4 regions of the Oceanobacillus sp. FSL W7-1304 genome follow, and region 1 is predicted to be linked to each of the others. Evidence: riboswitches for the same ligand, from Rfam matches in the RefSeq annotation. Region 1 holds a riboswitch; each other region holds the start of a gene.

Region 1 (8,066 bases):
TGATGTAACTTCCTTTAATTATAGCTATGGACAGGTGCCTGGACTACCTCCAATGTACGAGGCAGATAAAACGTTAGTTGAAAAAGCAGTAGCTGCAGTAAAAAATATGGATATAAATTGTGAACAGGGAATTATTGCAACTGGTGATTCGTTTATGGAAGATCCCGAGCGTGTTGCATTTGTTCATGAAAAATTTCCGACGATGCTTGCTTCAGAGATGGAAGCAGCAGCTGTTGCACAGGTTTGCCATCAGTATAACAAGCCATTTGTTATTATTCGTGCATTATCTGATATTGCCGGAAAAAAATCGTCCATCTCGTTTGATCAATTTCTTGAAACAGCGGCTAAAAATGCAGCCCAGCTCATTATCGCTGTAGTTAAGAGTTTATAAACGAGAATTAAATAAAAAGCAAAAGCCCAGAGACAATGATAAATTCATGTTTCTGGGCTTTTTTATAATTTGGAAGCCTTCCAAATTAATTATTGCGCTCTTTTCGATAGTACTCATGAAACACTTTCATGAGCGCTCTTTTTTCAATTCGTGAGACATAGCTTCGTGATATGTTTAGCTTTTTTGCGATTTCTCGCTGTGTCATTTCGTTATAGTCATTTAATCCATAGCGATAAACAATTACCTCTCGCTCTCGTTTATCGAGAACAGAAAAATACTTTTGCATTTTGGCGATCTCCATATTCAATTGGATGTATTCAATTACATTATCATTCTCTGCCTCAAGAATATCAATTAGACTGATTTCATTGCCTTCTTTGTCTTGACCAATTGGATCGTGCAAGGAAACGTCTTTTTTCACCTTTTTTAATGCGCGAAGGTGCATCAATATTTCGTTTTCTATACAACGAGCAGCATATGTTGCCAATTTTGTTCCCTTATCTGTTGAGAAGCTTTCGACCCCTTTTATAAGACCAATGGTTCCAATTGAAATTAAATCCTCCATATCCTCACCAGTATTCTCAAACTTTTTTACAATGTGAGCAACGAGTCTTAAATTATGTTCAATAAGTTTGTTTCTGGCTGTTTCACTTCCATTTTGCATTTCCTCGATGTATTTCGCTTCTTCATCAGAGGGTAATGGTTGCGGGAATGCATGGTTTTTTACATAAGAAACAAAAAAGAGGGCTTCCTTAATTAGAAGAGCAAGCACAGATAAAATCCCGGACAAACGCAATCACCTCCTAAGTGAACAGTCTGCTTCAAGATTGGGCTTTTGCCTATATAACATCTTTATGACTTAAAGAGAGGATTCGTGTCTGTCCACGAAAATTTGTTATGGAAACAGGCTTTTTAAGGTTTTAGTTGATTTGATAACGGACTTATTCATCAAATACTTTGTGAAAAGATAAAGGTTGGTTTGTAACTCGTACCTATATTACATACTAGCGATAAGATTAAAAAAACGTTCATCGCATCCAATAAATGGGTGCAGTAGGTGGTCAAGAGGATTGGATTATTGGAGTAGCACAGGAGCTAGCAAAGCAATAGATTTTGACGATATAACTTTGGAATGAGCACGTTACAATAAATAGTTTCATATAGGTCAAATGAACGTCATCTTGCACTAAATATCTAACTTTTGTATTAAATTCAAAAAACAGAGTTGACATGATTCGTTACCAGGTGTATGATGTGAACAATTCCTATTAATTGAATATGATTTTTCTTATCAAGAGTCAGGGGAGGAACTGGTCCTACGATCCTGCGGCAACCGTTACAATGATGTAACAAGGTGCTAATTCCAGCAAGCAAATGCTTGAAAGATGAGATGAGTGATTTAGAACCTCTTCCTCATCAGAAGAGGTTTTTTCATTTGATTAAAAACCAAGTAATATCATGGGAAAGATTATATTGCGATGAATAGGTAAATTTGAAAAGGGAGCGAAGAAAATGGGTGTAACAAAAACAGATAGCTTGTACAGAAAGGATTATTTTGGAAGGCTTCAGGAACTAAAGAAATATGCACCAGATGCCTTCGAGTCATTTTTTGCTTTTAATAATCGAGCATTGGCTGAAGGGGAATTATCCGTAAAGTTAAAGGAATTAATTGCAGTTGCTGTGGCACACATTACTGGATGTCCGTATTGTATTGATTTACATGTGAAAAATGTCAAAAAGCAGAAAGCAAGTAAGGAAGAGGTGGCAGAGGCGATTTTCGTTGCAACAGCATTAAAGGCGGGATCAGCTGCGGCACATGGAGTAAATGCACTAAATGCTTACGATGGAAATAGTGACGAGGAATTGTATAAAGCATCGTATTTCAACCGAATAAAGGAATTTTCTAAGTTGAACGATGAAACCTTTAAGGCATTTTTAAATTTTGATCACCATTCCATAAAAGCAGAAAACTTAAGTGAAAAAGAAAAAGAGTTAATTGCAGTTGCTTGTGCACATACAACAGGTTGTGCGTATTGTATTAATTTGCATACGAAAAATGCAAAAAATACAGGAGCAAACTTAGCAGAGATTTCTGAAGCAATTTTTGTTGCTGTAGCACTGAAAGCTGGATCGGCAATCGCACATAGTGTAAATGCCTTAAACGCTTTTGACGAGTAGTATTGTTTCTGATAATCGTGCGAGCAGTAAAGCCATATCTAAGCAAATTTATAGGAGGAGTGTTCCAGTTGGAAAAACAAATTCATCTGAACGGCTTTGTACAAAATTCACCATCGCCTCATTCCATGGGGTTATGGAAACATGAAAAAGATAAGGGGGCTTTTCATAATCGAATTCATTATTGGACAGAAACAGCGCAAGTGTTAGAGCGAGGAAAATTTGATGCCGTATTTATTGCCGATGTGCTAGGCACGTATTCTGTTTATGGTAGTAATCATGATGCTGCAATTAAGCATGCTGTGCAATTGCCGGCACATGATCCATTAATGCCAATTGCAGCTATGGCAGCGGTCACAAAGCACATCGGATTCGCTCCAACGATTTCAGCAACCTATGCCCAGCCATACGCACTTGCACGCCAGCTTTCAACACTGGACCATTTGACAGAAGGAAGAATTGCTTGGAATGTAGTCACATCGTATTTAGAGAGTGAGGCAATTAATCTGGGCCTGTCAGGTAGATTGCCTAAAAATTTACGCTATGACCGTGCTGATGAATTTCTTGAAGTCGTTTACAAGTTATGGGAACACAGCTGGGAAGACGAAGCGGTTGTTTATGACAAGGAGACGGATACCTTTGCAGATCCTAAAAAAGTACATACGATCGATCACACAGGTGAATTTTATCATGTACCTGGTCCACATTTGACGGAGCCATCACCACAACGGACTCCAGTACTTTTTCAAGCTGGTGCTTCTTCGAGAGGAAGAGATTTTGCAGCCAAACACGCTGAAGCAGTTTTCACAAAGGGACATTCACTGGAAGCAATGAAAAATTACGCTGCAGATATTCGAAAACGTGCAGTAGAGCAGGGAAGAAATGCAACGGATATTCGTATTTTTCCAATGGTTCTTCCCATTATTGGTTCTACAGAGGAAGAAGCATTTGCTAAATACGAGAAATTAAAAAGCCTTGTTAGTTATGAGGGGACAGCTGCATTGCTTTCTGGGCATACAGGTATCGATCTATCTAAATATAATCCGGATCAGTATTTAGATGATATGGAAACAGAAGCAGTACAGGGGAATTTAGACATGTATACAAAGGATCCCCAAAAAAGGTGGACACTTCGTGAGGCACTTCAAAATCATGGTCTAGGCAATGGCACGGCAAAATTTATTGGCACACCAGAACAAATAGCAAATAAATTACAGAAATGGGCTGTTGAGGCTAACGTAGATGGTTTTAATATTGCACAATCGTATTCATTAGAAACTTTTCGGGAATTTGTTGACCATGTTGTACCTGAATTACAAAGGCGAGGAATATATAGAACAGATTACGAAGGTAATACATTAAGAGAAAATCTTTTTGAAACCAAAAGTCCATATTTGCCCAACAATCATCCGGCAAGAAAATTGAAATTACATGTATAAGGTGTGATGGTATTTTTAAATTCTTATACTTACATTCAAAAACCAAGCACATAGTGTTTTTACTACGATTAATTAGCTGATAATTCAGAGAAAGGGGTCAGTGCATGCAAGCTACCACATTATATACATGGATAGGTTTTTCACTCTTTCTTGTGGTTATGCTTTTTCTTGGTTATATTGGCGCCAGAAAAACGAAAAATGTCCGTGATTTTGCAACTGGAGGAACAACGTTAGGACCAGTCATCTTAGGCCTATCTTTTGCTGCAACCTATTTGAGCGCTGCAACCTTTCTAGGATATCCAGGATGGTCTTATGACTGGGGTCTATCTAACTTATGGCTTTTCTTAGCAATGATAGGTGGCGGCCCAATAGGAATGCTAATGGTTGCAAAAAAGGTAAGAAAGTTGAATACCAAACAAAAATCACTATCATTACCAGACTGGCTTGGCGATTTTTATAATAGTGATATTTTGCGAGTGGGAACAGGGTTAATTTTACTTTTTAATATTTTTTACATAGCTGCGCAATTTGTAGCTGGTGCAAGGATATTTGAGTATCTGCTTGGTATGAATTATTCAACAGGTTTGATTCTTATTACGGCTATTGTGGTGTTATATGTGTTTGCAGGTGGCGCACTTGCGGATATCTATACAGATGCTGTACAGGTAATTATGATGGCTATTGCTGGATTAGCAGTATTTATTTCAGGGATTGTTATATTTTGGGATGGGGGAGTCACCTCAACTTTTGCAGGTATTGTTGATAATTTAGCTGCGCAGGATGGTAACCTTGTTAAGGTTTTTAATCCGGAATCACTACATTTTTATTCAATCGGACCGGTAATAGGTGCCATAACAATCCAGTGGGCTTTTGCCTCGGCACCCCATTTATTTAATAAGGTATTGGGTTTGAAAAGAGAAAGTGATTTAGGAAAAATGATTTTAGTTTATGTTATAACAGCTTCCCTATGTGTGTTAGTACTGTTTGGTGGATTGTATAGCAGAGTAGCTATTGGTAGTGGAACAGAAACAACTGACTTAGCCCTTATGGAGTATATCGCATGGGCATTCCCAGCAATTTTTGTTGCGATATTTGGTGTAGTTATACTTGCTGCAGCTATGTCAACGACTGATGGGTTATTTGTATCGATTTCAACCGTATTTGCTAATGATATTTTTCTTAAATTTCTAGTGAAACGCGGATATGTAAATGTGAGTGAAGAAAAGGCGCAACAAATCGCTCTTCTCATTAGCAGATGGAGTGTTCCACTAGTCGGATTAGCAGCATTTCTGCTTGTGCTTAACCCACCAAGGTATATGGGGGACGTCATGTGGATTGGGATTTCAGGTGTAGCAGCGGGGACCCTCGGTCCAATCTTGTATGCTGTTTATGCTAAAAGGAAAGTATCTCCACGCGCAGCAGAAGGATCGATGTTTATTGGATTATTATCATATCTTATCTTATATTTTGGCGGGATCATCCCCAGTACAATGTCTGCCGGTGCAGTAGCAACATTTATTGGAATCGCAGTCATATTGATTTTGTCAAAAATCTTTAAGGAACCCGACCAAGAATATGAAAGTATACAAGAAGCAAAGTGAATGGATTAGAGAATGGGGGAGAAGCGATTGTTTGTTAATGAAATGTTAACAGTTTGGCTATATGGTCTAATTGCTATATATGCTATTGTTGGTTTTTCTCTTTGGAAATGGTACTTTGGAAAAGATTAACCTTTTCTTTAAATAACAAATTGCCCTGGGATCTTTGATAGAGCCTAAGGCAATTTGTTGTATGTTTGCAGTTTGAATGTAAATTAGTCCTTACTGATTCTAGATCTACACACTTAGATTATACTTAATCGAACAATTTCGTATTGCGATTTCCTTGTCACTATGCGGGTGTTTCTTATCTTCTGTGATTTGATACTTCTCAAGCCCTTTACCAGCAATGATAATAATATCTCCAGGTTCACTCTTGTCGATAACAAGGCTTATGGCAGCCTTTCGATTCGGAATGCAGATATAATTATTGTGCTTCATTCCTTGTTCCATATCCGTTAAGATAGCATTAGAATCCTCATATCTTGAGTCATTAATTGTTAAAATTACAAAATCAGCTACAGATGCTTTCTCAGCCATAATGGGACGTTTCGATTCATCTCGATCTCCGCCGGTACCAACCACTAATAGAATACGATTCTGCTTAAATGGTTGGACAGAAGCGATTACTTTTTCTATCGCATCTGGGGTATGTGCGTAGTCAATGTAAATTGATATTGGTGCTTCAAGGTCGAGCTTTTGCATTCTGCCATTTATGTGGGCTATATTAGCGAGTGAGCGGACTAACGTTTTTACAGAAATCATTGTTTTACTATATACGGTTGCGATTGCAGCTACTACATTATATACATTAAATTCGCCAATTAATTTTGTAGTGACGGGAAAATTCCCTTCTGGAGATCCTAATGTAAAGCAGGTATGGTCCTCATAGTAGATAATATTGGTTGCTCGAAAGTCAGCTTCGTTATAAATGCCGTAAGAAATTACTTCAAATGGTGTCATGCCATTATATATCTCATACCACGGATCATCCCGATTTAGAATAACATTTTTTTCTTCTGTCAAATTATTTCCAAGCTGCGCAAAAAGGAGACCTTTTGTGTAGCCATACTGCTCCATCGTCTTGTGATAGTCAAGATGATCCTGTGAAAGGTTTGTAAAAGTTACTACATCAAAATTAACTCCACGTTGCCTTCCTTGTGCGAGACCATGAGAAGATATTTCCATAACTATGTGACCCATTCCGTGCTCGGCTACTCTATGAAGTATTTTTTGATTCGTTAGTACATCACATGTGGTGTTATCACTTTCTACGGATTCATTTAGAAGATCAATTCCATTTGTACCAAGCAATGCAGCTTGCTGATTATTCTTTTCAAGTAACTGCTTAATTAGTGTTGTGACTGTTGTTTTACCATTTGTTCCAGTCACACCGTACACAGTCATTTTGTTTGAAGGATAATGATAAAACTTATTTGCAAGAATTGCCAGTGCTTTTGCAGTATCTTTTACAATAACTAAAGCAAACTTTGTAAGGTCAATAGGAAGTTTTTCTTCTGCAATAATAATTGTTGCTCCATTATGAATGGCTTGTGAATAATAAGAATGACCATCTGATCGGAAGCCTCTAATACAAACAAATAATGATTCTTTTTTAACTTTTCTGGAATCCTGTTCAATGGAATGGACTTCTTCTGGTAGTGCACCATATATTGATTTTATTTTTAAGCTGCTTAGTAACTCGTAAGTATTCAACGTGGAAAACCTCTCTATTCAGTGTTAACAAAACGAATAAATTCATCTAACCATAGGTATTCCCGTTTCTATTATTTTTTAATCGAGAATTTACATATGAAGCAGGAGAGGAAATTAAAAAATGGATCATCAGCTTGTGATGATCCATTTTTTAAAATTTAATTCTTTATCAATACGAATAAGATTTATCTTTATTCTTTATCTTGTTCAAATTTCTTTCTTAAATCGTCCTGTATACTGTTTTTAGCGAGAGGTACCCCATTGTAATATGCAGAACGATTAACCATCAACGCTGATAAAGGTGCTGTGATAAACAGAAATAGAATGGCTAGCAAAACCTTTCCGTTGATTATACCTGTCGGAATGAAATAGATGAACGTAGCTAGCATCAATGTGACAACCCCAAGGGTTGAACTTTTACCAGCAGCGTGCATTCTACTATATACATCCGGAAGGCGAATGACACCAATTGCGCTTAAAATAGTGAAAAACGTACCGATTAAAATGAATATGCTCGTAATAATCTCAATCACGGTCAAAGACAGCACCTCTTTCCATGAATTTTGACATGGCCACCGTTCCAACAAAAGCCAGAATACTTAACACAAGGATAATGTCGGAGTATGCAATGGTTTCTTGAAGGATCATGATAATCCCGATAAAACCAACTAATGTTACTCCAATACAGTCCAATCCAAGTATTCGATCTTGAGTGGAGGGACCTTTAATTATTCTTATTAAGAACAG
Region 2 (8,066 bases), 1.8 Mb from region 1:
TTTTATTCCTAATATACTTCCGACAATTAATCCTGCAACAATTAGGTTAGAGAATCCAAAACCACTATAGAAATCAGCAGCTAATTCAGCAGTTACTTCAGGCAAAATTCCGATATAAATTAGTAGAGAGGGTAGGAAGATGCAAAGTATAGTACCTCCTCCAAAATCAGAGAATTTTGGAATGGAATCCCCCATCCACATGAACAAACCACCTAAGCCCATCGTAATCATAAAACCAGTAATTAAACTAGAAGGAACGACATCAAGGTATAATCCTACTATTGCAGGTACTAATAGTAAAAGATATATTGGAAGTTTTATTCCGTAAATCTCTTGATTAAAAATATTATTCTTTCTTTTTGTATTCACAACATTTTCACTGCCCATTAATCCCACTCCTTTTTTAGATAAGTATTTCCCTAACAAACAAATTTTGATAGCGCTTTCTATTAATTGGAACGTATACTTGCTTTGATTTCTATTATCCATCATAAATATTAAGAATTATAATGTAAAACTAATATATTTGCTAATAAATATCAGAATATGTGATGTTATGATGTTTAGAATCTCATTGTAAGGAAAAAGAGCTATTCTCATAGTTAATTAGTTTGTAATTAAAAACATTGAATGCTATTATATATTCAATTCAAAGTAAATTCATCGGTATTATTGAATAATTGAATTGAGAGATAGACGTTGCTAGGAGGGGGATATAAACTGTTCTTAAAATAACTGAACAGATCATAATAGATACATAATTGATTGAGGATAATGGAGAGCAAACAATCATAGAAATTAAAAGTAGTAAAAATATCAACACGTGGAGTGTGGTTAAATTGAAAAAAGCATTATTATTAATTTTACTTATATCGGGTTTATTGGTTATTTCTGCATGTGCTGGTGACGGAGCAGATGAATCAGAGAATGCAGAGGAACAAAAGGATCTGACAGTTGGATTAGCTGCAGAGCCAGTATCGCTGGATCCGCACGCTGCAAATGATGGTAACTCCTTATATGTGATGAATGCCATCTATGATACGTTGGTTGAACAAAACACAGATTTGGAGATTCAACCAGCTTTAGCTGAGAGCCTTGAACAAATTGAAGATACTGTCTGGGAAGCAAAGCTTAGAGAAGATGTTACGTTCCATGATGACAGTGCATTTAACGCGGAAGTAGTAAAAGCGAACCTGGATCGCGTTCTTGATCCTGATATGGGCTCACCGCTAGCCTTTTTATTCGATATGATTGATTCCGTGGAAGTAGTAGACGAATATACGGTACAGATTCATACAAAATATCCTTTTTCAGCATTGCCATCTCATTTGGCACATCCGGGCGGGCATATGATCAGTCTTGAGGCGATTGAAAAGGATAATGAAGCAATAGCTAATGGTGGAGAACCGTTTGCAACAGTTAATGAGAACCCAATCGGTACAGGATATTTCAAATATGATGACCGAACAAGTGGAGAACAAATAAAAGTTGTAAAAAATGAAGACTATTGGGGAGATAAGGCCGGTGTAAATTCGGTAACCTTTAAATTTGTCCCAGAGGATTTAACACGAATTGCAGAGCTGCAAACAGGTGATTCGGATATCATTTATCCAGTAAATACAAGCAATATTGACGAAGTGGATACGAATGAAGGTACACACGTTAAACAATCGGATAGCGCAAGTATGTCTTATCTTGGCTTCAATGTAGCAAAAGAACCATTTACAGATCCTAGGGTAAGACAGGCGATTGCAAAAGCAATTAATAAAGAAGAAATTATCGAAGGGGTACTAAATGGTGTGGCTTTACCAGCAAAAGGACCGCTCGCGCCTACCGTGTTTGGGTATGATGAGGATGTAGAGCCTATCGATTATAACATTGAGGAAGCAAAGGAACTATTAAAGGAAGCGGGCTATGAGGATGGTTTCAATGCGACAATCATGGCCTACGATACAAATACATCGGATATCGCGCAGGTTATCCAAGCAGAACTAAAAGAAATTGGTATCACTATTGACATTGAGATGACCGAAGTAGGAACTTATTTAGAAGTGACTGGTAATGGCGGTGTTGATATGTTTATCGGAAGCTGGGGGACTGTAACATTGGATGCGGATTACGGACTGTACCCGATGTTTCATTCAGCAAATGCCGGAAATCCAGGAAACAGGTCTTTTTATGCGAATGATGAGGTAGATGAGTTGCTGGAGGAGGCAAGACAAGAGGGAGCGGAAGAAGAAAGACTGCAACTATATAGTGAAGCACAACAAATAATTGTAGATGAAGCTCCAATCGTTCCACTTTACCATTCTGTATTGCAAGCTGGTTTAAGGGATGAAGTGAGTGGATTTTATCAGTATCCAAGTAGTTTCCCATTTTTGCGTGATGTAACGATTGATTGACAGATAAATTGAATTTTAAAATAACATTGACTTTTTCATCGTGAAGGTGTAATTTTAATACAATTGAATATTGAACTTCTTATCTAGAGAGGTGGAGGGATATGGCCCTTTGATACCTCGGCAGCGGGCTCAATTTATTGAGTACTGTGCCAATTCCATCAGACACTGGTCTGGAAGATAAGAAGAGGTGCCCTGAATTTATCTACCCTCTTCTTATGGAAGGGGGTTTTTGCTTTGTCTTTGTAATTGAATATTCGTTTGGAATAAGGTGATGTAAATATTAAGGGAGTGACTAGTTGTGACAGAATATGGTGTATGGACAATTATACTGGCATTAGGATATACATTTGCGCTCATATCGGCAGGGCAAATTGCCAAAAGACGTGTGACAAAGAAAGATAGTTATTTTGTTGGAAACCGGAATTTCAATAAATGGATTGTTGCGTTTTGTATAACTGGATTATTCTCGGGATCCACATTTATCTCTATTTTGGAGTTATCTTATTTAACCGGTATCTCCGCAATCTGGTATGGGGTGGCGGAAATGGTTCAAATATTTATTATTGCTTTGTTGATTATCCGTTCTTTCCGGAAAAAGATGCTTGTAACGGTTTCTGGTTTGATAGGAGATACGTATGGTAGAACGGCAAAAGGCTTATCAGGAGCAATTACTGCATTTGCCTTTCCCATGTGGTCCGTTGCCACGGCAATCGCATTTGCTTCTGCATTTCATGTGTTTACAGGTATTTCATTGAGTTTATCCGTTGCGTTTACTGCTATTTTACTTTTTATCTATTTACAAGCTGGTGGCATGTGGTCCATTGCCTTTACACAAACGATGAATATGTTTGCATTCGGATTAATGATCGTAATTGGAGTTGTTGCCTTTTTCATCAATCCCGGAATATCAGGTTTAGCTGCATTGAACATGGAGCGTCCAGAAATGTTTAACTTTGGAAGTGTCGGACTGCAAGTAATTGTCGTCTGGTTTGGGACGTTCCTCGTTAACGTCATTCTGGCTCAGGCTGCTTTCCAAATGGCATTATCCTCCCGCTCGCCAGAAGAGGGTCAAAAAGGACTTGTCATGGCTGGATTCATGGCGATTCCATTCATAGTCGGTGGCGTTATCTTCGGAATATCAGCTGCCACTGTTGTGCCGAATGCATCCACTGGACTTATCGCGATTCCCCAGTACTTGATGGAAGTTTTGCCTGCCCCATTAGTAGGTTTATTTTTCCTTGGTGTATGGGGTTGTGCACTCGGATGGGGTGGACCTTGTCAGTTCTCAGGTGCCACAAGTCTCGGACGTGATGTGGGAAGTGCGATTAATCCAAATGCCACAGGGGACCAGCTTATTAAATATACGAAAATCTCGCTGCTGCTTTTAACCGGCCTGATGATTGCGTTTGGCTTATTGCGAACAGAGCAATCGGCATGGTGGAATGTATTTGCTTGGACGATACGAAATAGTGCCACGTTTGCACCGGTAGTAGCCGCATTATTCTGGCCGGTGGTAACGAAGCGAGCTGTAGTTGCTTCCTTGTTCACTGGATTTACTAGTGGACTGTTATGGTATTACCTGGGCGGGTGGCATCCACAGGAATTTTATCTAAACATACACCCGGTTTGGATTGGAAGCTCGGTTAATATCCTGACAATTACGTTGGTGACGCTGGCTAATAGAAGAACGAGTTTAAGATTGAGAAAAACAGATCGCTTTGGTTACTTGGGATTAATTGGAGGAGTAATTTTTACACTGGTTAATATTTTATACTTTGAACAGGCGTATAATAGTGGATTGTTTGGGTTGTTTATGTTTGTAGCTGTATTGAGTTACTTTATAGCAGCAATTCGGTTTGTGAGGTTAGATGAGCGGGGAGCGATAGTTGTAGAAGAACAGGAATACATTGCGTCCAACAGTTAAGAACATAACACCATTCAATTTCTAAATAGATAGAAAGTTTAACTCCCGGTTAATAGGGGTATAGATGATTTATCGCAATGAAAAGTAATGAGTAAAAGTGTTAATAGGGAATGGAGGTAGAATAAGTATGGATTTAATTATCACTGCTTTCGTTGCCTTGATTGGTGTCTTTGTATTAACCATTAGGGCGTTTACAGCGGTTTATAAAAATAGATTGAAGGATTCTAATTAGGAGAGAAATTTCTATTAAATAATGCATAAGGGCATCCTTCTTTAGGAGGAGGTCCTTTTTTGGGTGACCAAGTAGTACTGTGGTCTATTTATGACTAATCTACCGACATAATAAAAAGTTTAATAAAATTGCTAAAACATTCCTAAACCATGCCGATATAAATAATGAAGCGAGACACAAGGATGTGACTTGCTAAAAATTAAAAACATGGAGGTAGATTGATCATGATTATCAATCACAATATTTCTGCTCTTAACGCACATCGTCAATTAGGAGCAAACCAAGGTGCAACACAAAATTCATTGGAGAAACTTTCTTCAGGTCTTCGTATCAACAAAGCTGGAGATGACGCTGCAGGACTAGCAATCTCTGAAAAAATGCGTGGACAAATTCGTGGATTGGAAATGGCTTCTAAGAACGCTCAAGACGGTATTTCATTAATCCAAACAGCTGAAGGTGCTTTGAATGAAACTCATTCAATTTTACAACGTATGCGTGAATTGACTGTACAAGCTGGAAATACTGCCACACAAGATGAAGAAACTGACCTAGCGTCCATTAAGGCTGAAATGGATTCCTTAATAGAAGAGCTAGGCGGGGAAGCTGGAAGTAAAGGTATTGCAGATCGTACACAATTCAATGGCAAGAATTTGTTGGATGGCACATTTACAGATATGACTTTCCAAATCGGAGCAAATGAAGGGCAACAATTAGAGATATCTATTGAAAGTATGGAAGCGTCGGATTTGGGCTCAGAAAGTTTAAAAATAAATGCACTTGATGTTACTGATTTTGAAGCTGAGAGTTTTGATAACCAGTTGGCAGCTATTGATGCAGCAATTAACCAAGTGTCTACACAACGTTCAAGTCTTGGCGCAGTACAAAACCGCCTAGATCACACTATAAATAACCTAGGTGCTTCTCAAGAAAACCTAACTGCTGCAGAATCACGTATTCGTGACGTTGATATGGCGAAAGAAATGATGGAGTTCACTAAGAACAATATCCTTTCACAAGCGGCACAATCAATGTTAGCTCAATCCCAACAAATGCCTCAAGGAGTGTTACAACTCTTACAGTAATTTGGTGGGAAGGGCGTCTAATCTGGTAACGGGTTAGAAGATAACTGGGTGAATTGCTGGAACTTCCTAAAGTGTTTTGTACCACAACGTAGCTGGAAACGGCAGACGTGAAGGTTTGAAAAACAAAGCAATGAAACAATGGATAATCAGCAGCCAAGCGCCTGTGGTGAAAACCTGGCGAAGGTTCAACGACTAGAATGCACTGCCTAACAGTTAAACTTAAGGCAATGAGATTCGTAGGGTGGATCATTTCCATTCGAAGTGCCCAGCCCCTTAAGAATAAGGGTGAAGATATAGTCTATTCTATGATCGAAAGACATAGCGGCAAAGCAAGCCAACCAACAACCACAAGGTGTTTTACAATTACTTCAATAAGAAAAATAGTTAAAGGAACTCTAGTTATACTAGGGTTCCTTTTGAATTAGTTAAAGTTATTAAAAATTTTGTTGAACCTCATATCAAGCAAGCTAAAAGCTGCCAAGTGCTTTCTTGACAGCTTACAACTTATAACCACAACCCTTATATCTTAACAAAGCTATCATTGCTCTTAGTCAAAAGGCCTAGATAACTAGCATATGAAATAACATTTTCTGCGTATGTTGCAGTATCATAGATCGTGTTAGGGCTATTTGGGTTTACCTCTATTAGGCTTAGATGCTGATTATTATCTATTCCTAACTCGATAGTTACTTCAGTTACTACGTTACCATAAATTTTTTGAAGACTAACACCAACTGTTTTAGCTAATTCTTTAATCTTACTTTCCAGCTCGGTCGCTTCTTTTTCTCCATAATTATCCCGAAGAAATTCAGTAAGTTCTTCCGTAAGGTTTTTCGAAGTATTGTCAGCAGGATTGGCTTTCAAGTCTGCAAAAAGGCTAATAAATTTCCATTTATCTACTTTATCTTGTATTAGTTGCATAGAAAAGGAAGTTGGTTGTCCATTTTTATTCAGAGATCTAGCATCTTTCTGAACGATAAAGTCGTCTTCTTTTATCAATTCTTTTAACTTGTTTAGTAACGGAAACTCACTATATTCTGTTACCGATGTCCCTTTTGTAACAAAATATTTACCATTTGATAGCTTTTCAATGTACTGAGTTCCTGAAATATTTCCACTTTCTAACTTTAAAATAACTTTACCGTACTTCTCAATAAAGCTGAAGATATCTCGTGTTTTTGAAACTTTTTGATAGGGTGCAAGAATATCGTTAATTTCTTCACTAGCCTGGAGCTTCTTATATATTCCAGATTTTTTATATTTCCTGCCCGTCCATTTATTGGTAAATGCAATATCTTCTAGTTCTTCATAAATCCATTGAGCATCTTCATCACCTCGAAGCTGTAAACGATCAATTATGGCATCAGGATATTCAACAATTTTGGGTATCCATTTGTTATCTTCGTAAAAATGCCCTTTTATAAGCATTTCGTCGTAATCAACATCTTTCGGTGTAAAAGTATAAAGATGAATATTTTTCCTTTCAGCTGTCTCTGCTAGAGTAGTGGCAAGTGAATCGTTAACAATTTTACCTTGAAGTACGCCTACTGTGGTACGGTTATCTAATTCTGCTAAGGCAATGTTTGCTGTCCTAGCTTGAAACATTCCACTCCAAGACTTTCTTAAACTTTCAGTATAGAAAATCCCGTTCTTTGCAATATATTTTGCATATGCAATCGTGTTTACTGCTCTTTTTTCTTCATGGTATGCTGTTTGAGGACCATTGTTAGCCTCATGCATCCAATACCTACCATTTTCATCAATGGCAAGATCAATTCCCAGCTCATCAAGAGCAAGCCCGTAAAGTTTATCTAAGTGAAGGGCAATTTCTATGGAAAGTCGTAAAATATCAGATTCGTATTTTTCCGCTTTTCCCCCGTATTCTCTTACAAGGAAATCATGGAAATTATCAACTCTGCCATCAGTAGCAACGTTACTCAGGTTACTTTTTCTATTACCGAGCCGTGGATAAATATGGGTTAATCCCCATTTACCTTCCCCGTTTTTTTGTACATGTGCCCGGAAATGGTAAGGTTCATCCTCTTTTGTACGCGTATGAATATATCGCTGAACGATAAAACTTCCTTTTTCCTCTAAAATAACTGTTTGAAGCCACTCTTCAAAAGCTTCCTGACTTAATATTCGTTCATTCTTATGTTCCTGTACTGCATAGCGTGTTCCTTTTTTGGTAACAAAATAGATGTTTTCCCCTCGGTTACTTTGAAGATATTTGAATACGACTTTGTTATTATCCTTTAGAAATTCATGAATTTCTACTTCATTACGACATAAGCGAAATGGAACGAGTAATTCAACATATTTTTTATATTTGGCCATTCGCATTGGTAATGAAAGTTTATTACCGACATGAAAGCTAGTAAATGGGATGACTCTGCGAAGTTTTCTCTCAATGTGCGAACGTTTCC
Region 3 (8,066 bases), 460 kb from region 1:
ATGCCTTAATTGGAATGGGATCGATTATCTTGGATGGTGCGGAAATCGGAGAAAATGCATTCGTTGGTGCAGGAAGTCTTGTGCCACCCGGAAAGAAAGTACCTCCTAACACGTTAGTAATGGGAAGACCGGCAAAGGTTGTACGCGAGCTATCTGAAAAAGATTATGCGGAAATGGAACGGGTTCGTACATCTTATGTAGAAAAAGGTAAATATTATAAGGAAAATACAAATATGGGACATTAATCAGTTAGGGGCTTGAAATAATAGATCAAGCTCCTCTGTTTATCACCCTAGAAGACCAAAGAACTCAGACCTCAACGCTACAATGACAAGTGTGGAAATAAATATAACTTGACTGAGCGTAAATAGATAATCATTTTTCCCTTCTAGGTATTTCCACTCCATGTATGCTCGAAACAATTCCTGTATACCAGTGAAGATCATGCCAAGTAAAAATAAATACAGCGTAACATCAGAACTCGAGGAAATAGTTGTATAAATGAAATAAAATCCAGCACCTATGTATGCAATGACAGCTATTAATCGTAACCTTTTATCATACTTTTCATGTATATCGTTCACATAATTATTAGAAAACCATTTTGGACGCTTCACGTGCAATAATATTCTCATGATCGAATTAAATATAAAAATAATAAGTGAAAGCACACCTATTAATATGACAATATCCAGTAGTAGACCACTATTATCTTCATAATAGTACATGAGCATTCCTCTCTTTCTAGATTATAAATCGTATGCTAGCCCAAACTCCATCAGCTAAACAAAAAGCTGCACAACTCAATAAGAGCTGTACAGCTATAATATTATTTTGTCAATGCGATTAACTCATCAACTTTATCTGTTTTTTCCCATGAAAATGCAACATCCGTTCTACCAAAATGACCATATGCTGCTGTGTTTTTAAATATTGGCTGACGAAGGTCGAGCATCCGAATAATTCCTGCTGGGCGAAGATCGAATAATTTGCGAACCGCAGCTACAAGTGTTTCCTCGCTTACCTTTCCAGTACCAAATGTATTAATCGCAATGGATACAGGCTCTGCTACACCAATTGCATACGCCAATTGAACCTCACATGACTTCGCAAGACCTGCAGCAACGATGTTTTTTGCAACATAGCGAGCTGCATATGCAGCAGAGCGATCTACTTTCGTAGCATCCTTTCCACTAAATGCTCCACCGCCATGTCGTGCATACCCACCGTATGTGTCTACGATGATTTTACGACCAGTAAGTCCTACATCCCCCTGTGGTCCCCCAATTACAAAACGACCAGTTGGGTTAATGAAATACTTTGTGTTTTCATCCAAGAGATCAGCAGGTACAACGGCACGAACCACATGCTCAATCATATCTTTTTCAATTTGTTCAGTAGTGGTATCTTGGTGATGCTGTGTAGATATAACGATTGTGTCGATTCGGATAGGCTGATCATTTTCATCATATTCTACAGTAACCTGTGTTTTCCCATCCGGGCGCAGGTAATCTACAATTTTTTCTTTTCTTACATCAGCAAGGCGCTTCGCTAATTTATGCGCTAATGAAATCGGTAGTGGCATAAGCTCTTCGGTTTCATCACAAGCAAAACCAAACATTAACCCTTGATCTCCAGCACCTATTGCATCAATTTCATCCTCACTCATTTTTCCTTGGCGTGCTTCTAGTGCGGTGTCAACACCGCCAGCAATATCTGCTGACTGCTCATCAATTGCCGTCATTACAGCACATGTTTCCGAGTCAAAACCATATTTAGCTCGAGTATAGCCAATTCCTTTTATCGTTTCTCTTACAATAGCAGGAATATCTACATATGTGCTTGTCGAAATTTCCCCCGCTACTAACACTAATCCAGTTGTTACAGTTGTTTCACACGCAACTCGTGCATTCGGATCCTTTTTTAAAATTTCATCTAGGATAGCATCTGAAATTTGGTCTGACATTTTGTCTGGATGACCTTCTGTTACTGATTCTGAAGTAAATAAACGTCGATTTACAGCCATTAGGCTAAACTCTCCTTTATTGTATGTTACGGAACTCTAATTTAAATGTTCTACATATATTATTCAAAGTACCTTCAAAAGGTAAAACTTTTCCCACTGACCAGGTCAATCGCTTTTCTATGAATATCATTTTATATATAACTTCTCTATAAAAAACAAAAAAGCCTTTCCTTCAAAGACATGAGGAAAGGGTATACTGGCCTTTCGCTCTTATTGTTCAAGGAAGTGTTCCTTGCATCAGGTTAGCACCAATTCACATCATGTGATGGTTGCTGGGTTTCATCGGGTCTGTCCCTCCACCAACTCTGAATAAGAGTATCCGTTCAACCTTTAGATTAACGAAAGTAGCTGTAGGTGTCAACTATTTTCGGATGGTGGGCTATTATATATTTTTTATAATTTATTTTTAAATAGTATGGACTAATAATATAAATGTGTTATACTAATAAGCATCTTAAGAAAATAAAAGTTGTCACAAACGTATAAAATCCTTAAAAAGGCAGGAGATAATGACATGAAAACGGTGGAGAGATCATTAATTAAAGAGTTAAATGAACACAATAATATGCATATTAATTTGTCGGTAGCACAATTAGTAGAAAAAATTTTACGTTATCAAGAAGGAAGTCTTACTTCTACGGGTGCAATTCGAGCAACTACTGGAAAATATACTGGGCGTTCTCCCGAAGATAAATTTATTGTAAAAGATGAGGTTTGTACAGATTTTGTTGACTGGGGAAAGGTAAACCGTCCAATCGAAGAAAAAGTATTTGATAATCTTTACAGAAAAGTAATAGATTATTTAAAAGAAAAAGATGAACTTTATCAGTTTCAAGGGTTTGCTGGTGCGGATAAAAATTATCGCCTGCCAATTCAAGTCATCAATGAATACGCATGGCATAATCTTTTCTCACGTCAATTGTTTATCACGCCAACAGATGAAGAGTTAGAAAATCACCAAGCAGAGTTTACTGTTGTTTCTGCTCCAAATTTCAAAGCAGATCCAGCTGTCGATGGAACAAATTCGGAAACATTTATCTTAATCTCCTTTAAGAAACGTGTTGTTTTAATTGGAGGTACTGAATATGCCGGTGAAATAAAAAAATCTATCTTCTCAGTGATGAACTACTTGCTGCCAAAGCGAGATGTTTTGTCCATGCATTGCTCAGCAAATGTTGGTCTAGAAGGTGATGTAGCCCTGTTCTTCGGCCTTTCCGGCACAGGAAAAACAACATTATCCGCTGATCCTTACCGCCGTCTAATTGGAGATGATGAGCATGGCTGGAGCCCGAATGGCGTGTTCAATATTGAAGGTGGATGCTATGCAAAATGTATTAACCTATCGGAGGAAAAAGAACCCCAAATTTTCAATGCCATTCGCTATGGTTCTGTACTCGAAAATGTCGTTTTAAATGAAAAATCACGAATTCCTGATTATGATGATACGACATTAACAGAGAATACGCGTGCTGCATACCCGCTTGAGAATATTGATAACATTGTGTCACCAAGCGTTGCTGGCCATCCAAATACAATCATCTTTTTAACAGCAGATGCTTCTGGGACACTGCCGCCAATCAGTAAATTAACGAAAGAGCAAGCAATGTATCATTTCCTAAGCGGCTATACGAGCAAACTTGCAGGTACAGAGCGCGGAGTAACAGAACCGCAAGCAACTTTCTCAGCATGCTTTGGTTCTCCTTTTCTACCTTTGGCACCAGCAAAATATGCTGAAATGCTAGGTGAAAAAATTGATATGTACAATTCAAATGTGTTCTTAGTTAATACTGGCTGGACTGGCGGATCTTACGGTGTTGGAAACCGTATGAAGCTATCCTATACGCGTGCAATGATTCACTCTGCTCTAGAAGGCGAGCTGAATTCAATGGAAACTGTAAAAGATGAAATTTTCGGATTAGAAATTCCAATGCATGTTCCAGGAGTTCCAGATGAAGTACTCATTCCGAAAAAAACATGGAATGATCAAACAGCATATGAGGAGACGGCAAAATCACTAGCATTAAAATTCCATGAGAATTTCAAGAAATTCAATAATGCAAGTGATGCAATTAAAGAAGCCGGCCCGGTTTACCAAGGGTAATAATTCTGTTTACTCATCCCAAAAGGATTTTATTTATATGAGTGGAGTCAGTATCAGCATCATGCTGATAGCCAGCCTGTTTTTATGGGCTGGCTTTTTATGTTCCTCCCTCCAATTTTTACTTATAACCGATAGATCGATTTCCCCCTTTGACTATAACTGTATATTTCGGATTTTTGCTCCATTTTACACACGCTATTCTATTGCCCAGGTTATTAGTCCAGACCCATGCACTAAGGCTCTGTAACCTTAAATTCCCGCACCACTATACTTAAATCTGCAGTTTCAAAACCTTTACTATTCCCTCTCGCCCTCACCTCAACTAGGCATTCACACATTTTCCAGTTTCGCATAAACTGTGTTGATAAATGATCACGTATTCTGAAAGGAACGAAACGTATGAGAAAAATTAAATTGATTGCTGTTGTAACAGTTGTTTTCCTCATTTTCCTTTCTGCTTGTAATTCAGCGCAGACAACTAAAATCAGCTTAGCAGAGGTCACTCGCTCCCTCTTTTATGCACCACAATATGTAGCGCTCGAGAAAGGTTTTTTTGAGGAAGAAGGACTGGAGGTAGAACTTCAGACAACATGGGGTGGAGATACGACAATGACGGCACTTCTTTCTGGTGGAGCGGATATCGCGCTCGTCGGATCGGAGACTTCCATCTATGTGTATGCACAGGACTCTAAAGATTATGCGATTAACTTTGCACAGTTAACCCAGACAGACGGGACATTTTTAGTGGCAAAGGAGCCACAACCTGATTTTGAGTGGGAAGATTTAGAGGGTAGTAACTTTTTAGGACAGCGTGTTGGCGGGATGCCACAGATGGTTGGTGAATTTGTATTAAAGAATCATGGCATTGATCCACATGCGGATTTAGATCTCGTACAGAATATTGATTTTGCCAATATCCCTGGAGCATTTTCATCTGGTGATTATGAGTATGTCCAGCTATTTGAACCGACCGCTAGTATTTTAGAGAAAGAAGGTCAGGGACATATTGTTGCATCCTTTGGAGAAGAATCCGGTACAGTTCCATACACGGTATTCATGACGAAACAGAGCTTCATGGAAGAAAATGACGAGGCAGTTGAGAAATTCACCCGTGCGATTTATAAAGCTCAAGACTGGGTCGCGGAAAACAGTGCAGAAGAAATTGCTGAAGTTATTGAGCCTTATTTTGAAGACACAGATCTGGATATGCTTGCTGCATCGATTGATCGTTATAAAAGCCAGGATTCCTTCGCGGTCGATCCAATTTTAGATGAAGAAGAATGGGAAAATTTAAAATCAATTATGGATGAAGCTGGTGAGCTTCCAGCAGATGTTCCATACACTGATTTAGTGAACACAGATTACGCTGAAAGAGTTATGTCTGATTAAAGGAGGAGATTTTGTGTCATTTCTGACGTTGGACCATGTCTCCCATCATTACTTTTCTAAAGAAAGCTATACAAAAGCAATTGACAACATTTCCATAGCGGTTAAAGAAGGTGAGTTTATTTCCCTGCTTGGTCCGAGTGGCTGTGGTAAATCCACGCTCTTATCCATTATTGCAGGGATTATCCAACAAACAGAAGGTACGGTTTCACTTCAAGGGAAATCAACTGCCGAATCTGAGATGGAAATTGGCTATATGCTTCAGCAGGATTATTTATTCCCATGGAAAACAATCCTGGATAATGTCTTACTTGGACCGAAAGTCAATCATACGCTGTCAGATGAACTGAAGAAAAAGGCGATTCAGCTATTAAAAGAGGTTGGACTGAAGGATGTTGAGATGAAATATCCGAGTGAGCTTTCTGGGGGAATGCGTCAACGTGTAGCATTAGTCCGCACTCTGATTAATAATCCAAAGATTCTGTTGCTTGACGAACCATTTTCTGCACTGGACTACCAGACAAAGCTTAACTTAGAGGATTTAGTTTCCGATTTGTTAAAAAGCTATCATAAAACAGCGATACTCGTTACCCATGATATTGGCGAAGCAATTGCAATGAGTGATCGAATCTTTATGATGAATGCCAATCCTGGATCCATCGCAAAAACTTATGAAGTTCCAATCGAGCTTCGCAATGAAGTACCATTTCTAGTAAGAAGACATCCAAAATATCAACTTATCTTTGATAAAATATGGGATGCTCTTGAATCAAAAGAATCACAGCAAAAGGTGGTGGATATTCCAGATGAATGATCACCACTTATTTGAAAATTACAAACGTGGATTAAAACGAGAGAAAAAGATAGTGCTCTTTTGGCAGCTTACCATTCTCCTTTCATTTTTCTCACTTTGGGAAATTGCTAGTCGCCTGTACTGGATTGATCCGCTTCTTTTCAGTTCACCAAGCAGCGTATTTGAATTACTTGTCACACGATTTGCAAATGGTTCGATTTTCAATCACTTACAAGTAACCTTGTTTGAAACCATTCTCGGGTTTATTATAGGGACAATAGGTGGAATTCTCATTGCAATCTCACTATGGTCATCTGCACGATTTGCTAAAATTATGGGTCCCTATCTCGTCGTACTAAATGCAATGCCTAAGGTTGCATTGGGACCAATCCTCATTGTTGCACTTGGTCCTGGTTATTTATCCATTATTGCAATGGGATTTATTATTTCTGTTATTGTCACTACACTCGTCGTCTACTCTGCATTTAACGAAGTGGATCCAAATTATGAGAAAGTGCTCCGAAGCTTTGGAGCAACAAGATGGCAATGTTTTAAGGAAGCAATTTTTCCAGCGGCAATGCCAGCAATGATTTCTACCCTTAAAGTAAATGTGGGACTTTCTTGGGTAGGTGTTATTGTTGGGGAATATCTTGTTTCCAAGCAAGGACTTGGCTATTTGATTATTTACGGATTCCAAGTATTTGATTTCACCCTTGTTATGTCAAGTCTCGTTATTATTGCGATACTGGCAGCTATTATGTATAAGGTTGTGGAGAATTTAGAGCGATGGTTAATTCGCAATCGAAACACATAGCAAGTTTTGCTGTGTGTTTCTTATTTTTCGGAAAACTTGACGTTCGTTAAAGGGATTCTTAGAAAGTGTATTTTGCTTTCTAAGAATCCCTTTATATTTTGGCGTGCAAAGCTTTAGGCGAATGTCTTAGTTGCACTAATGCAGATAAGATCTGCCTATAAAAAGAAGATCAAACCATCAGATTTAATCTTCTTTTACTTGACTTTATGATGTTTCAAATAATCCATACAGTTTTCCAGTACGCCATCCTTCATTATAAAACTATATTTCTTCATTTGCTTTACTCTATTCGGGATAAATTTTAACAAAACTGGCCCTTCTGTTTCATAGTAGGTTTCTTGCTTTTTAAGCTCGTCCACAATCGCATAATAGACATTTTTTACGACAATATCTTTCCGACCATTCACCTTATATTGACCAATATAGCTTATCTCCTGAACTTTACCACCAGTTTCTTCCCTTACTTCTCGAATAGCAGCATCACACGCTGTTTCTCCTTCTTCTACCTTTCCACCCGGGAATTCCAATCCTCGTTCCCGATGCTTCGTCAGCAACCAATTTCCCTTGTATTTACAAATTACCCACACATGCTTAGGCTCCTGAGAAAAAGGATGATCGTCAAAGGAAAGCTTCACTTCATTGTTGTAGTAGTCTCTAAATGTTATCAAGTCATTCAACTGCCTTCTATTGTACGAAGTTCAAAAGTCCGGTAAAAATGACACATCGAGAACAGAGGACTCTCGACTAAAAACCGACACGTTCTGTGTTGTGTCGAACGCTGAAGTCAAAACATCCTGTGTAAGCCCGGTACGGATACTTCGTCTCCTCGAATTTCGAGGCATAGGATGTGCTAGCGCCAGCATTGCAACACAGCTTTTCGATGGGGCGAGTAATTACATTCCCAAGACGAGACTATACCCGACCCCGGTCTTTTTATCCTTCTTTT
Region 4 (8,066 bases), 840 kb from region 1:
TGCAGCTCTAGGTGGAGAAAGAAAACAAATTGATGTTGGAATCAGTATTGGAATCCAACCTACAGTAGATGATTTAATTCAAACGATTCAACACTTTGTTGATGCCGGCTACAAACGAATAAAAATAAAAATTAAGCCGGGTTGGGATGTAGAGGTACTTCGTGAGGTTCGCAAGCATTTTCCGGATACACCAATTATGGCAGATGCAAATTCAGCGTATACGATTGATGATATTGAACATTTACAAAAGTTAGATGATCTCAATTTAATGATGATTGAACAGCCATTGGAGCATGATGATATTGTAGACCATGCGAAGCTTCAAGCGGTTATGAAAACACCAATATGTTTAGATGAGAGTATCCATTCACTTGAAGATACGAGAAAAGCCTACGAGCTTGGCAGCTGTAAAATTATTAACATAAAAATTGGACGAGTCGGTGGATTAACCGAAGCGAAACGAATTCATGATTTTTGTATGGATAAAGGTATCGACGTTTGGTGCGGTGGAATGCTTGAAGCTGGTGTAGGCAGGGCGCATAATGTTGCATTAACAACATTAGCACAATTCGTGTTACCAGGAGATACAGCTGGTTCATCAAGATATTGGGAAAGAGACATTATTAAGCCGGAAGTAGTTGTAGAGAATGGACTGATAAATGTTCCAGATCAGCCTGGAATTGGTTATGATATCGACGAGAAAGCGATGGATGAATTTACGGAATGGGCAAGAGTCTATCATTTTTAATAAAATACGGTGTTATATAGAGGAGCGCATTGTAAGCTCTCCTCTTTTACAAGATAAAAATTCATAATATTATGATATATTGAAGGGGATTTACATATGAAAAAGAGTCTTCAGGTTGCTGGAGCTTATGTTGGATTAATTGTGGGAGCAGGGTTTGCTTCTGGTCAGGAAGTCATGCAGTTTTTTACAAGCTTTGGAATCTATAGTGTAATTGGAACCATCATCGCAGGGTTACTCTTTGCATTTCTAGGAATGCATGTGCTTCAGTTAGGAACTTATTATCAAACAGCATCACATCGTGAAGTAATTTATAAAATATGTGGAAGATATTTTGGCTTTGCAATCGATCTATTAATTACATTCTTTCTGTTTGGTGTTGCAGTTGTCATGATTGCAGGTAGCGGATCGATATTTGAACAACAATTCGGTATTCCTCCACTTGTTGGGAACTTAATCATGACTGTAGCTGTCATTGTTACACTTTGTTTGAATGTAAATAAAGTTATTGCGGTAATTAGTAGTATAACGCCTTATTTATTGGTATTAATATTTATTATTACAGGATATTCTTTATTTACGAGTGATGCAAGCTTTAGTCAGTTAAATGCATTGGCAGAAGCGCAGCCTGCTTCAGCCCCTAACTTTATTATAGGAGCATTGCTCTATGTTTCGTATAATCTTGCAGCAGGATTTGCTATGCTGGCCGTCATTGGCGGCACGATGAAGGATAGAAAAACTGCTGGCTGGGGTGGAATTCTTGGTGGAATCGGACTTGGGTTATTACTATTTCTAATTAATTTGAGTTTATTTATGAATATCGGGTCTATTCAAGAAGCAGATATGCCTACATTAGTACTGGCGACAGAGGTATCGCCAATTGTTGGTATCTTAATGGCAATTGCTTTATTAGGGATGATTTTCAACACAGCAGTAGGTATGCTTTATGCTTTTACTGCACGACTTGTGCCGCAGAATACGAGAACGTTTAAAGGAGCCGTTGTTATCATAGGTTTACTAGCTTTTGGTGTAAGCTTTATTGGCTTTACGACACTTGTAGGGACCGTTTATCCAATTACCGGATATTTAGGCTTTGTTTTAATTATTGCGGTTATTATATCTTGGGTTAGATTAAGAAAAGCACAATCATAAATGAGAAAAACGAACAGCAATTGCATGCTGTTCGTTTTTTTAGAAAACTTGGTATTCACCAAGTTTGGGCGATGCCAAGTCTACATGATTATTTCCAAATCTCTTTCGATAACTCAACAATATATTTCAATTTTGTCCATTGCTCATCCTCTGTTAGCTTATTCCCGTGATGCGTGGAAGCAAATCCACACTGTGGGCTTAAAGCAATTTGCTCTAATGGCACAAATCGTGATGCAGCTTCAATTCGCTTTTTGATCACTTCTTTATCTTCTAGCTCACCAAATTTTGATGTAATCGCGCCAATAACAACTTGTGCTCCACCTTTTGGAACATGTTTCAACGGTTCGAAGGTTCCAGAACGCTCATCGTCATATTCAAGGAAAAAGCCGTCCACTTTCTCTTTCGCAAAAAGAATCGGAGCAACTTCAGCATAACTGCCTTGGAATGCCCAGCTAGAACGATAGTTTCCGCGACATAGATGTGTTGTTACAATTAAATCCTCTGGTTTGTCTTCGAGTACACCATTTACAATACGAACTGCTAAATCGATTAATTGCTCTCTTGAATAGCCGCCAGTATCGATTAATTTAAAGTCAGAAGATGAAAGTCCAGCAATGTACACATCGTCTAGTTGTAAGTAACGCACACCAGCATCATAGAATGCTTTTACAGCATCTCGGTATGCTTGTGTAATATCGTTGGCATATTCCTCAATATCTGGATAAATTTCTGGGTTTCGTATCCCAACTTCAAATAGCTGGTTTGGACTTGGAATCGTTTGTTTCGGAACCGCACGGTCACCAACAATTTCCTTAAATTCAATAAAGTCCTTAATAAACGGATGATCGGCATTAAAGGAAATTTTCCCGGTGTTACGCACATGATATCGGTCTGTTTCTACGCCATCGAATTGATAGCCTTTTTCGGTGTTGTAGCCTTCAATCCCATTTAAATGCTCAAGAAAATCAAGATGCCACCAGCTGCGACGGAATTCACCGTCGGTTACTGCTTCTAATCCGACTTCAATCTGTTTATCAACAATACGTTTGATTTCCTTTGTTTCGACTTCACGTAATTCTGCTGCAGTGATTTTGCCTGTTTTAAAATCTTCTCTTGCCTGATGTAGGTTCTCTGGACGTAATAAACTTCCTACGTGATCTGCTTTGAATGGCGCTTTTACTAGCGTTTGTGTCATGATCTATTCCTTCTTTCTTTTATTTTAATAGTAGGTAGGAAAATTATCCCCAAATCTCTTTTGAAATGTCTACGATAAATTTCAGTTTATTCCATTGTTCTTCCTCTGTTAGCTTGTTACCATGATGGGTTGACGCGAATCCACACTGCGGACTTAAAGCTATTTGCTCCAACGGTACATAGTTAGCAGCTTCCTGAATGCGTGCTTTCAATGCCTCTTTATCTTCAAGCTCACCAAATTTAGATGTTACAGCGCCAATGACTACTTGTGCACCGCCCTCTGGGATATACTTCAATGGCTCAAAGGTTCCAGAACGGTCATCATCATATTCTAAGAAAAAGCCATCTACTTTTTCTTTTGCGAATAATGTTGGCGCAATTTTTGCGTAGCTTCCTTCAAACGCCCAGGTAGATTGATAGTTTCCGCGACATAGATGTGTTGTTACAACTAAATCCTCTGGTTTATCTTCTAGCACTCCATTAGCAACACGAAGCGCTAAATCGATTAAATATTCTCTTGTTAATTTACTATCATTAAATGGAATCGTATCAGAGCTCAATCCTGCAATATAGACATCATCTAATTGCAGGTAACGACAGCCAGCATCGTAAAATGCTTTTATCGCATCACGGTAAGCGACGATAATATCATGTGCATATTCCTCAATGTCTGGATAGACATCTGCATTCCGAATCCCAGCATTGAATAACTGATTTGGACTTGGAATCGTTTGTTTTGCGACAGCCCTGTCACCAACAATTTCTTTAAACTCAATAAAATCTTTGATGAATGGATGGTCTGGGTTAAATGCTATTTTTCCAACATTGCGCACGTCGTATTTTTCCGTTTCCACGTCCACAAATTTAAATCCATGATCTGGTACATAGCCTTCAATACCAATAAAATGCTCTAAGAAATCTGTATGCCAAAATCTTCTGCGAAACTCCCCATCGGTTACAGCCTGAAGGCCAACTTCAATTTGTTTATCAACCACTCGCTTAATTTCCTCTGTCTCAATCGTACGAAGCTCACTTGCCGGAATAGCTCCTTCTTTAAAATCCTTTCTCGCTTTATGAACCCTTTCCGGTCGTAATAAACTTCCTACGTGATCTGCTTTAAATGGTGCTTTAATTAATGTTTTCGTCATGAAAATCCCTCCATATTTTTATTAAGGTAATATTGCAAAAGATCTTACTGGGAATCCAGTTGCTTTTTCTGGTTTGGCAACGATATTAAAGATATAAGCACCTTTTGTTGGTACTTTATCTAAATTGGTTAGAAGCTCGATTTGGTATGTATCTTGCTCCAGCACATAATACTCGCCAATGAGTGAGCCATTCTTTCGGACATCGATGGAGGAATCTGTATCAAATGTTTCATGACCGACAGCATTTACGTTTCTTTCTTCAAATAAAAATCGCAATGCGTCAATTCCCCATCCAGGCAAGTGACTATTACCAGCTTCGTCCTTATTTTCAAAAGCAGTTTTATCTGGCCAACGTTTACTCCAGTCGGTTCGTAACGCTACAAATGTACCTGCTTCAATCTCACCATTTATTGCTTCAAATGCTAGAATATCTTCTTTCGATAAGGTGAAGTCATTATTTTCTAAAGCTTCCTTTGACTTATCGATCACCACAAGCGGTAAAACAAGTTCCTTTAATTCAAGCTCTTCAAGATAACGTTGATCCTGTACAAAATGAATTGGTGCATCAATGTGTGTGCCGTATTGTCCAGGAAAGGTAAATCGTTGTGCGAAAAAGCCATCATCATGTGTGAAAAGTGTTTTGAATTCGGCATCGTCAAATGCTGCGAAATGTGGTGAGTTTGGCCCGAATGCGTGCGTGAGGTCTACCCAATTTTTCTTTTTCAGTAATGCAATTGCCTGTTGCAATTCTGTTCCTGCTTGAACCGTTGCCATTTAATCCCCTCCAGTAGTTTTTTAAAACTTCTTTAAAGAAAAGAAAAAACCTCTTCTTAAAAATAAGAAGAGGTTAGGCACCGTATCGTCTAATATCTCTTCTTATCTTCAAGCAATCATTGCTTCTGGAATTGGCACAGTACTTAAAAAGTCTGTTGCCGAGGTATCATAGGGCCAGTCCCTCCACCTCTCTGGATAAGAAAGTTTTTTGTATGAAATTAATAATTAGAATACTCCATACGATTCTGAATGTCAACCATTAAAATTAAGAATATTACATGTAGCGTGAAAAAAATTGCAAAAGTTAGAGATTCTTGCAATCTAACTGATCAACGCTAAAATTAATAGTATAGAAAGAGCTTTGTACAATGGGGATGATATTTTGTTAGTTAATGTAAGTGAGGGTATAGAAAAGCTAGTCGTTCGTTTTCCAGGAGGAATGCAAGAGGTAAATAGCTATCTTGTCAAAGGAGAGAATGGCTATACCGTTATTGATACAGGGATTTATTCAGAGGAAGCAATTGCGACTTGGGAAGCGCTATTTGATACTGGTGTTGAAGTGAAAAAGGTTGTTTTAACACATACACATCAGGACCATATTGGTCTAGCGAGATGGTTTCAGGAGAAAAAGGGAGTTCCCGTTTACACATCGAAACTCGGGTATAAGGAAATGCTGAAACATCGTGATAAGAAGAGAATTAAAGAAAATCTTGCTGATTTGCTTCATATGCATGGTGGGCCGAATTTGCCTGGCAGAATAGGTAATGATTCCTTTATCTATGAATTTGAACCAGATGGATTCTTTGATGAAACTGATACCATCCTGTTAGGGAATCAGTGTTTTGAGGTTGTTTGGACACCGGGTCATGCTCCGGATCACTATTGCTTTTATCAAAAAGACAGGAAGCTAATGCTAATTGGCGACCATATTTTAAATAAGATTTCTCCTGTAATCGGTTTGTGGACAGGGGAGGAATTCAATCCATTAAACGATTATTTTGCATCCGTTGAGCGGATGCAGCATTATCCGACAGCATTAGCCTTACCAGGGCATGGTGAGAATATCCATCGCTTGAGTGAACGTGTACAAACATTGATTCAAGGACATGAGCGTCGGTTAAATGAGGTTGAAAGCATTGTGAAAGCAGAGACTTTGACAGCAGCCGAAGTGTGTGAAAAAATTTATGGCAGCCTAAAATTTAGTCACTTTGTTAGCCCATTTATGGCGACTTTAACAAGACTAATATACTTAGAGTCTATGGATAAGATACACCGATTTTATGATAATGAGAAAGTTTATTTTCAGCATTAACCAGTCGTAATATTTGAGTGTACGAAATCACTGGTATGTAGAAGAGAGAAAAAGAATAAGGAGGGCGGAAAGTGAATCGTGTTAACAATCCGATACTAAAACAAAATGAAACTGTCGTGCATCGAAACTCAGATCGTTTTTTGACGGCGTTCAATCGAATCGAAAAGGGCTTAAAAGCTTTGCTTATTAAGAAAGAAATGGGGTTTTCAAGAGCTGTTAAAGTCCTGGGTAAATCAAATGCGTTGATAAAACAGTTTCAAGATGACCTGCTTGAATTTGCTGAGTTACGAAATGCTATTGTACATAACAAGACGGATCTCATGTATACTATTGCAGAGCCACATGATTCCGTTGTAGAACGGATAGAAGCAATTGAAATTGAACTTTTAAAGCCTAGAAAAGTAGACCCGCTTTTTATTCGTAAGGTCGTATGCTTTCAAGAAACCGAGCCATTATCGAATGTACTAGAAGTCGTTAATAAGCAAGGGATTACGAAGTTTCCAGTATACAGTGGTAATGTGTTTCAGGGGTTAATTACGCATAAAGGAATTAAAAAATGGTTTTCGAAAGGTATCGAAAATCGATTAACCTCTCTATTAGATGCAAGATTAGTAGAGGTCTTGGAATGTGAAAAAAGGGATAACTTTAGATTCATATCAAAGGAGACATCTGTATATGAAGCAAAGGAAATTTTTAAGGAGCAAATTGGAAAAGGCAATCGATTGGAAGCATTATTGATTACAAAGGAAGGAAGCTCCAGTGGAGGACTAGTTGGGATTGTTACCAATTGGGATATTATGGAGATTTGAGTATGCAATACGAAAGGGGACAGCTATGGAGTTTGTAGCAATAGACTTTGAAACTGCTAATGAAAAACGTTTTAGTCCTTGTGCGGTTGGTTTAGTAGTAGCCAATGAGCATGGCATAATAGATGAATTCTACAGCCTTATCAATCCATTAATGGAATTTAAATCATTCAATACGTATATTCATGGGATTACTGAGCATGATGTTGCTGATGCTCCTACATTTGCAGAGGTTTGGCCGACATTGCGGAATTACTTAAACGACCACCTAACAATCGCACATAATGCAAGCTTTGATATGAGTGTGATTCGCAATACACTTGATTATTACAAGCTCTCATATCCTGACATGGACTACCTTTGTACCGTAAATATCGCTAAAAAGCTTTGGCCGGAATTGGAGAACCATAAATTAAACACACTTGCGAACTATCATAACCTTCAGTTTGAACATCACCACGCACTAGAAGACGCTAGAGTCGCTGCGCAAGTGATGATTCAAGCATTACGGGATACCAAAACAAACTCTCTTGACCGTTTTTTAGAAAAGTGCAGCATGACAAATGGAAAAATTTATGACCGTGGCTATTATCCGCCAAAAATGAAACGTGTAAAAGGAAGTACAAGACTATATTTAAAGTAAATTAAAAATGCTAGAATATCTGCAATGATTGTTCTAGCATTTTTTTATGCTTACGAATAAATATACTTGAATGAGTACTGCAACTTGCTATCTTTAATTAACTGAATTAAAATAATAGATAGAATATTCAACAGGCTTGCCATCATGATACCATTGAGGGAGTGGTAGGATGAATACCAATACAAATGTACAAACTGATTTGGATAAATTGCTGCAAAGAGCAAGAAGAAACACATTAGGAGATTTATTAGCTCGTACGAGAGAAAGAACCCCGACTAAATTTGCATTCGCT

Evidence for each region. Region 1 has a riboswitch for S-adenosylmethionine ahead of NYE61_RS03385 (carboxymuconolactone decarboxylase family protein). Riboswitches for the same ligand answer to the same signal wherever they lie in the genome.
Region 2: it holds a riboswitch for S-adenosylmethionine, as region 1 does, so the genes downstream of both, NYE61_RS12520 (sodium:solute symporter family protein) here and NYE61_RS03385 (carboxymuconolactone decarboxylase family protein) in region 1, are expected to answer to the same signal.
Region 3: it holds a riboswitch for S-adenosylmethionine, as region 1 does, so the genes downstream of both, metK (methionine adenosyltransferase) here and NYE61_RS03385 (carboxymuconolactone decarboxylase family protein) in region 1, are expected to answer to the same signal.
Region 4: it holds a riboswitch for S-adenosylmethionine, as region 1 does, so the genes downstream of both, NYE61_RS07320 (cyclase family protein) here and NYE61_RS03385 (carboxymuconolactone decarboxylase family protein) in region 1, are expected to answer to the same signal.

Annotation. Positions count from the first base shown of each region.
Region 1 is NZ_CP150211.1:636,120-644,185, reverse strand. Features, by position in the region: gene mtnN (5'-methylthioadenosine/S-adenosylhomocysteine nucleosidase) at 1-391, shown strand, start outside; gene sigK (RNA polymerase sporulation sigma factor SigK) at 477-1,181, opposite strand; SAM riboswitch class I at 1,677-1,783, shown strand; gene NYE61_RS03385 (carboxymuconolactone decarboxylase family protein) at 1,904-2,569, shown strand; gene NYE61_RS03380 (LLM class flavin-dependent oxidoreductase) at 2,638-4,005, shown strand; gene NYE61_RS03375 (sodium:pantothenate symporter) at 4,110-5,606, shown strand; gene NYE61_RS03370 (UDP-N-acetylmuramoyl-L-alanyl-D-glutamate--2,6-diaminopimelate ligase) at 5,841-7,319, opposite strand; gene mnhG (monovalent cation/H(+) antiporter subunit G) at 7,511-7,852, opposite strand; gene NYE61_RS03360 (Na(+)/H(+) antiporter subunit F1) at 7,845-8,066, opposite strand, start outside.
Region 2 is NZ_CP150211.1:2,466,236-2,474,301, reverse strand. Features, by position in the region: gene NYE61_RS12530 (2-hydroxycarboxylate transporter family protein) at 1-387, opposite strand, end outside; gene NYE61_RS12525 (glutathione ABC transporter substrate-binding protein) at 840-2,402, shown strand; SAM riboswitch class I at 2,479-2,586, shown strand; gene NYE61_RS12520 (sodium:solute symporter family protein) at 2,701-4,326, shown strand; gene hag (flagellin Hag) at 4,783-5,640, shown strand; gene NYE61_RS12510 (YheC/YheD family protein) at 6,160-8,066, opposite strand, start outside.
Region 3 is NZ_CP150211.1:1,091,372-1,099,437, forward strand. Features, by position in the region: gene NYE61_RS05415 (gamma carbonic anhydrase family protein) at 1-245, shown strand, start outside; gene NYE61_RS05420 (DUF4181 domain-containing protein) at 288-728, opposite strand; gene metK (methionine adenosyltransferase) at 830-2,026, opposite strand; SAM riboswitch class I at 2,234-2,342, opposite strand; gene pckA (phosphoenolpyruvate carboxykinase (ATP)) at 2,541-4,127, shown strand; gene NYE61_RS05435 (ABC transporter substrate-binding protein) at 4,527-5,516, shown strand; gene NYE61_RS05440 (ABC transporter ATP-binding protein) at 5,530-6,327, shown strand; gene NYE61_RS05445 (ABC transporter permease) at 6,320-7,120, shown strand; gene ytkD (RNA deprotection pyrophosphohydrolase) at 7,315-7,788, opposite strand.
Region 4 is NZ_CP150211.1:1,472,400-1,480,465, reverse strand. Features, by position in the region: gene menC (o-succinylbenzoate synthase) at 1-748, shown strand, start outside; gene NYE61_RS07335 (hypothetical protein) at 845-1,897, shown strand; gene NYE61_RS07330 (5-methyltetrahydropteroyltriglutamate--homocysteine S-methyltransferase) at 1,986-3,092, opposite strand; gene NYE61_RS07325 (5-methyltetrahydropteroyltriglutamate--homocysteine S-methyltransferase) at 3,136-4,239, opposite strand; gene NYE61_RS07320 (cyclase family protein) at 4,261-5,013, opposite strand; SAM riboswitch class I at 5,113-5,215, opposite strand; gene NYE61_RS07315 (MBL fold metallo-hydrolase) at 5,396-6,325, shown strand; gene NYE61_RS07310 (CBS domain-containing protein) at 6,397-7,134, shown strand; gene NYE61_RS07305 (3'-5' exonuclease) at 7,097-7,774, shown strand; gene NYE61_RS07300 (acyl-CoA synthetase) at 7,944-8,066, shown strand, end outside.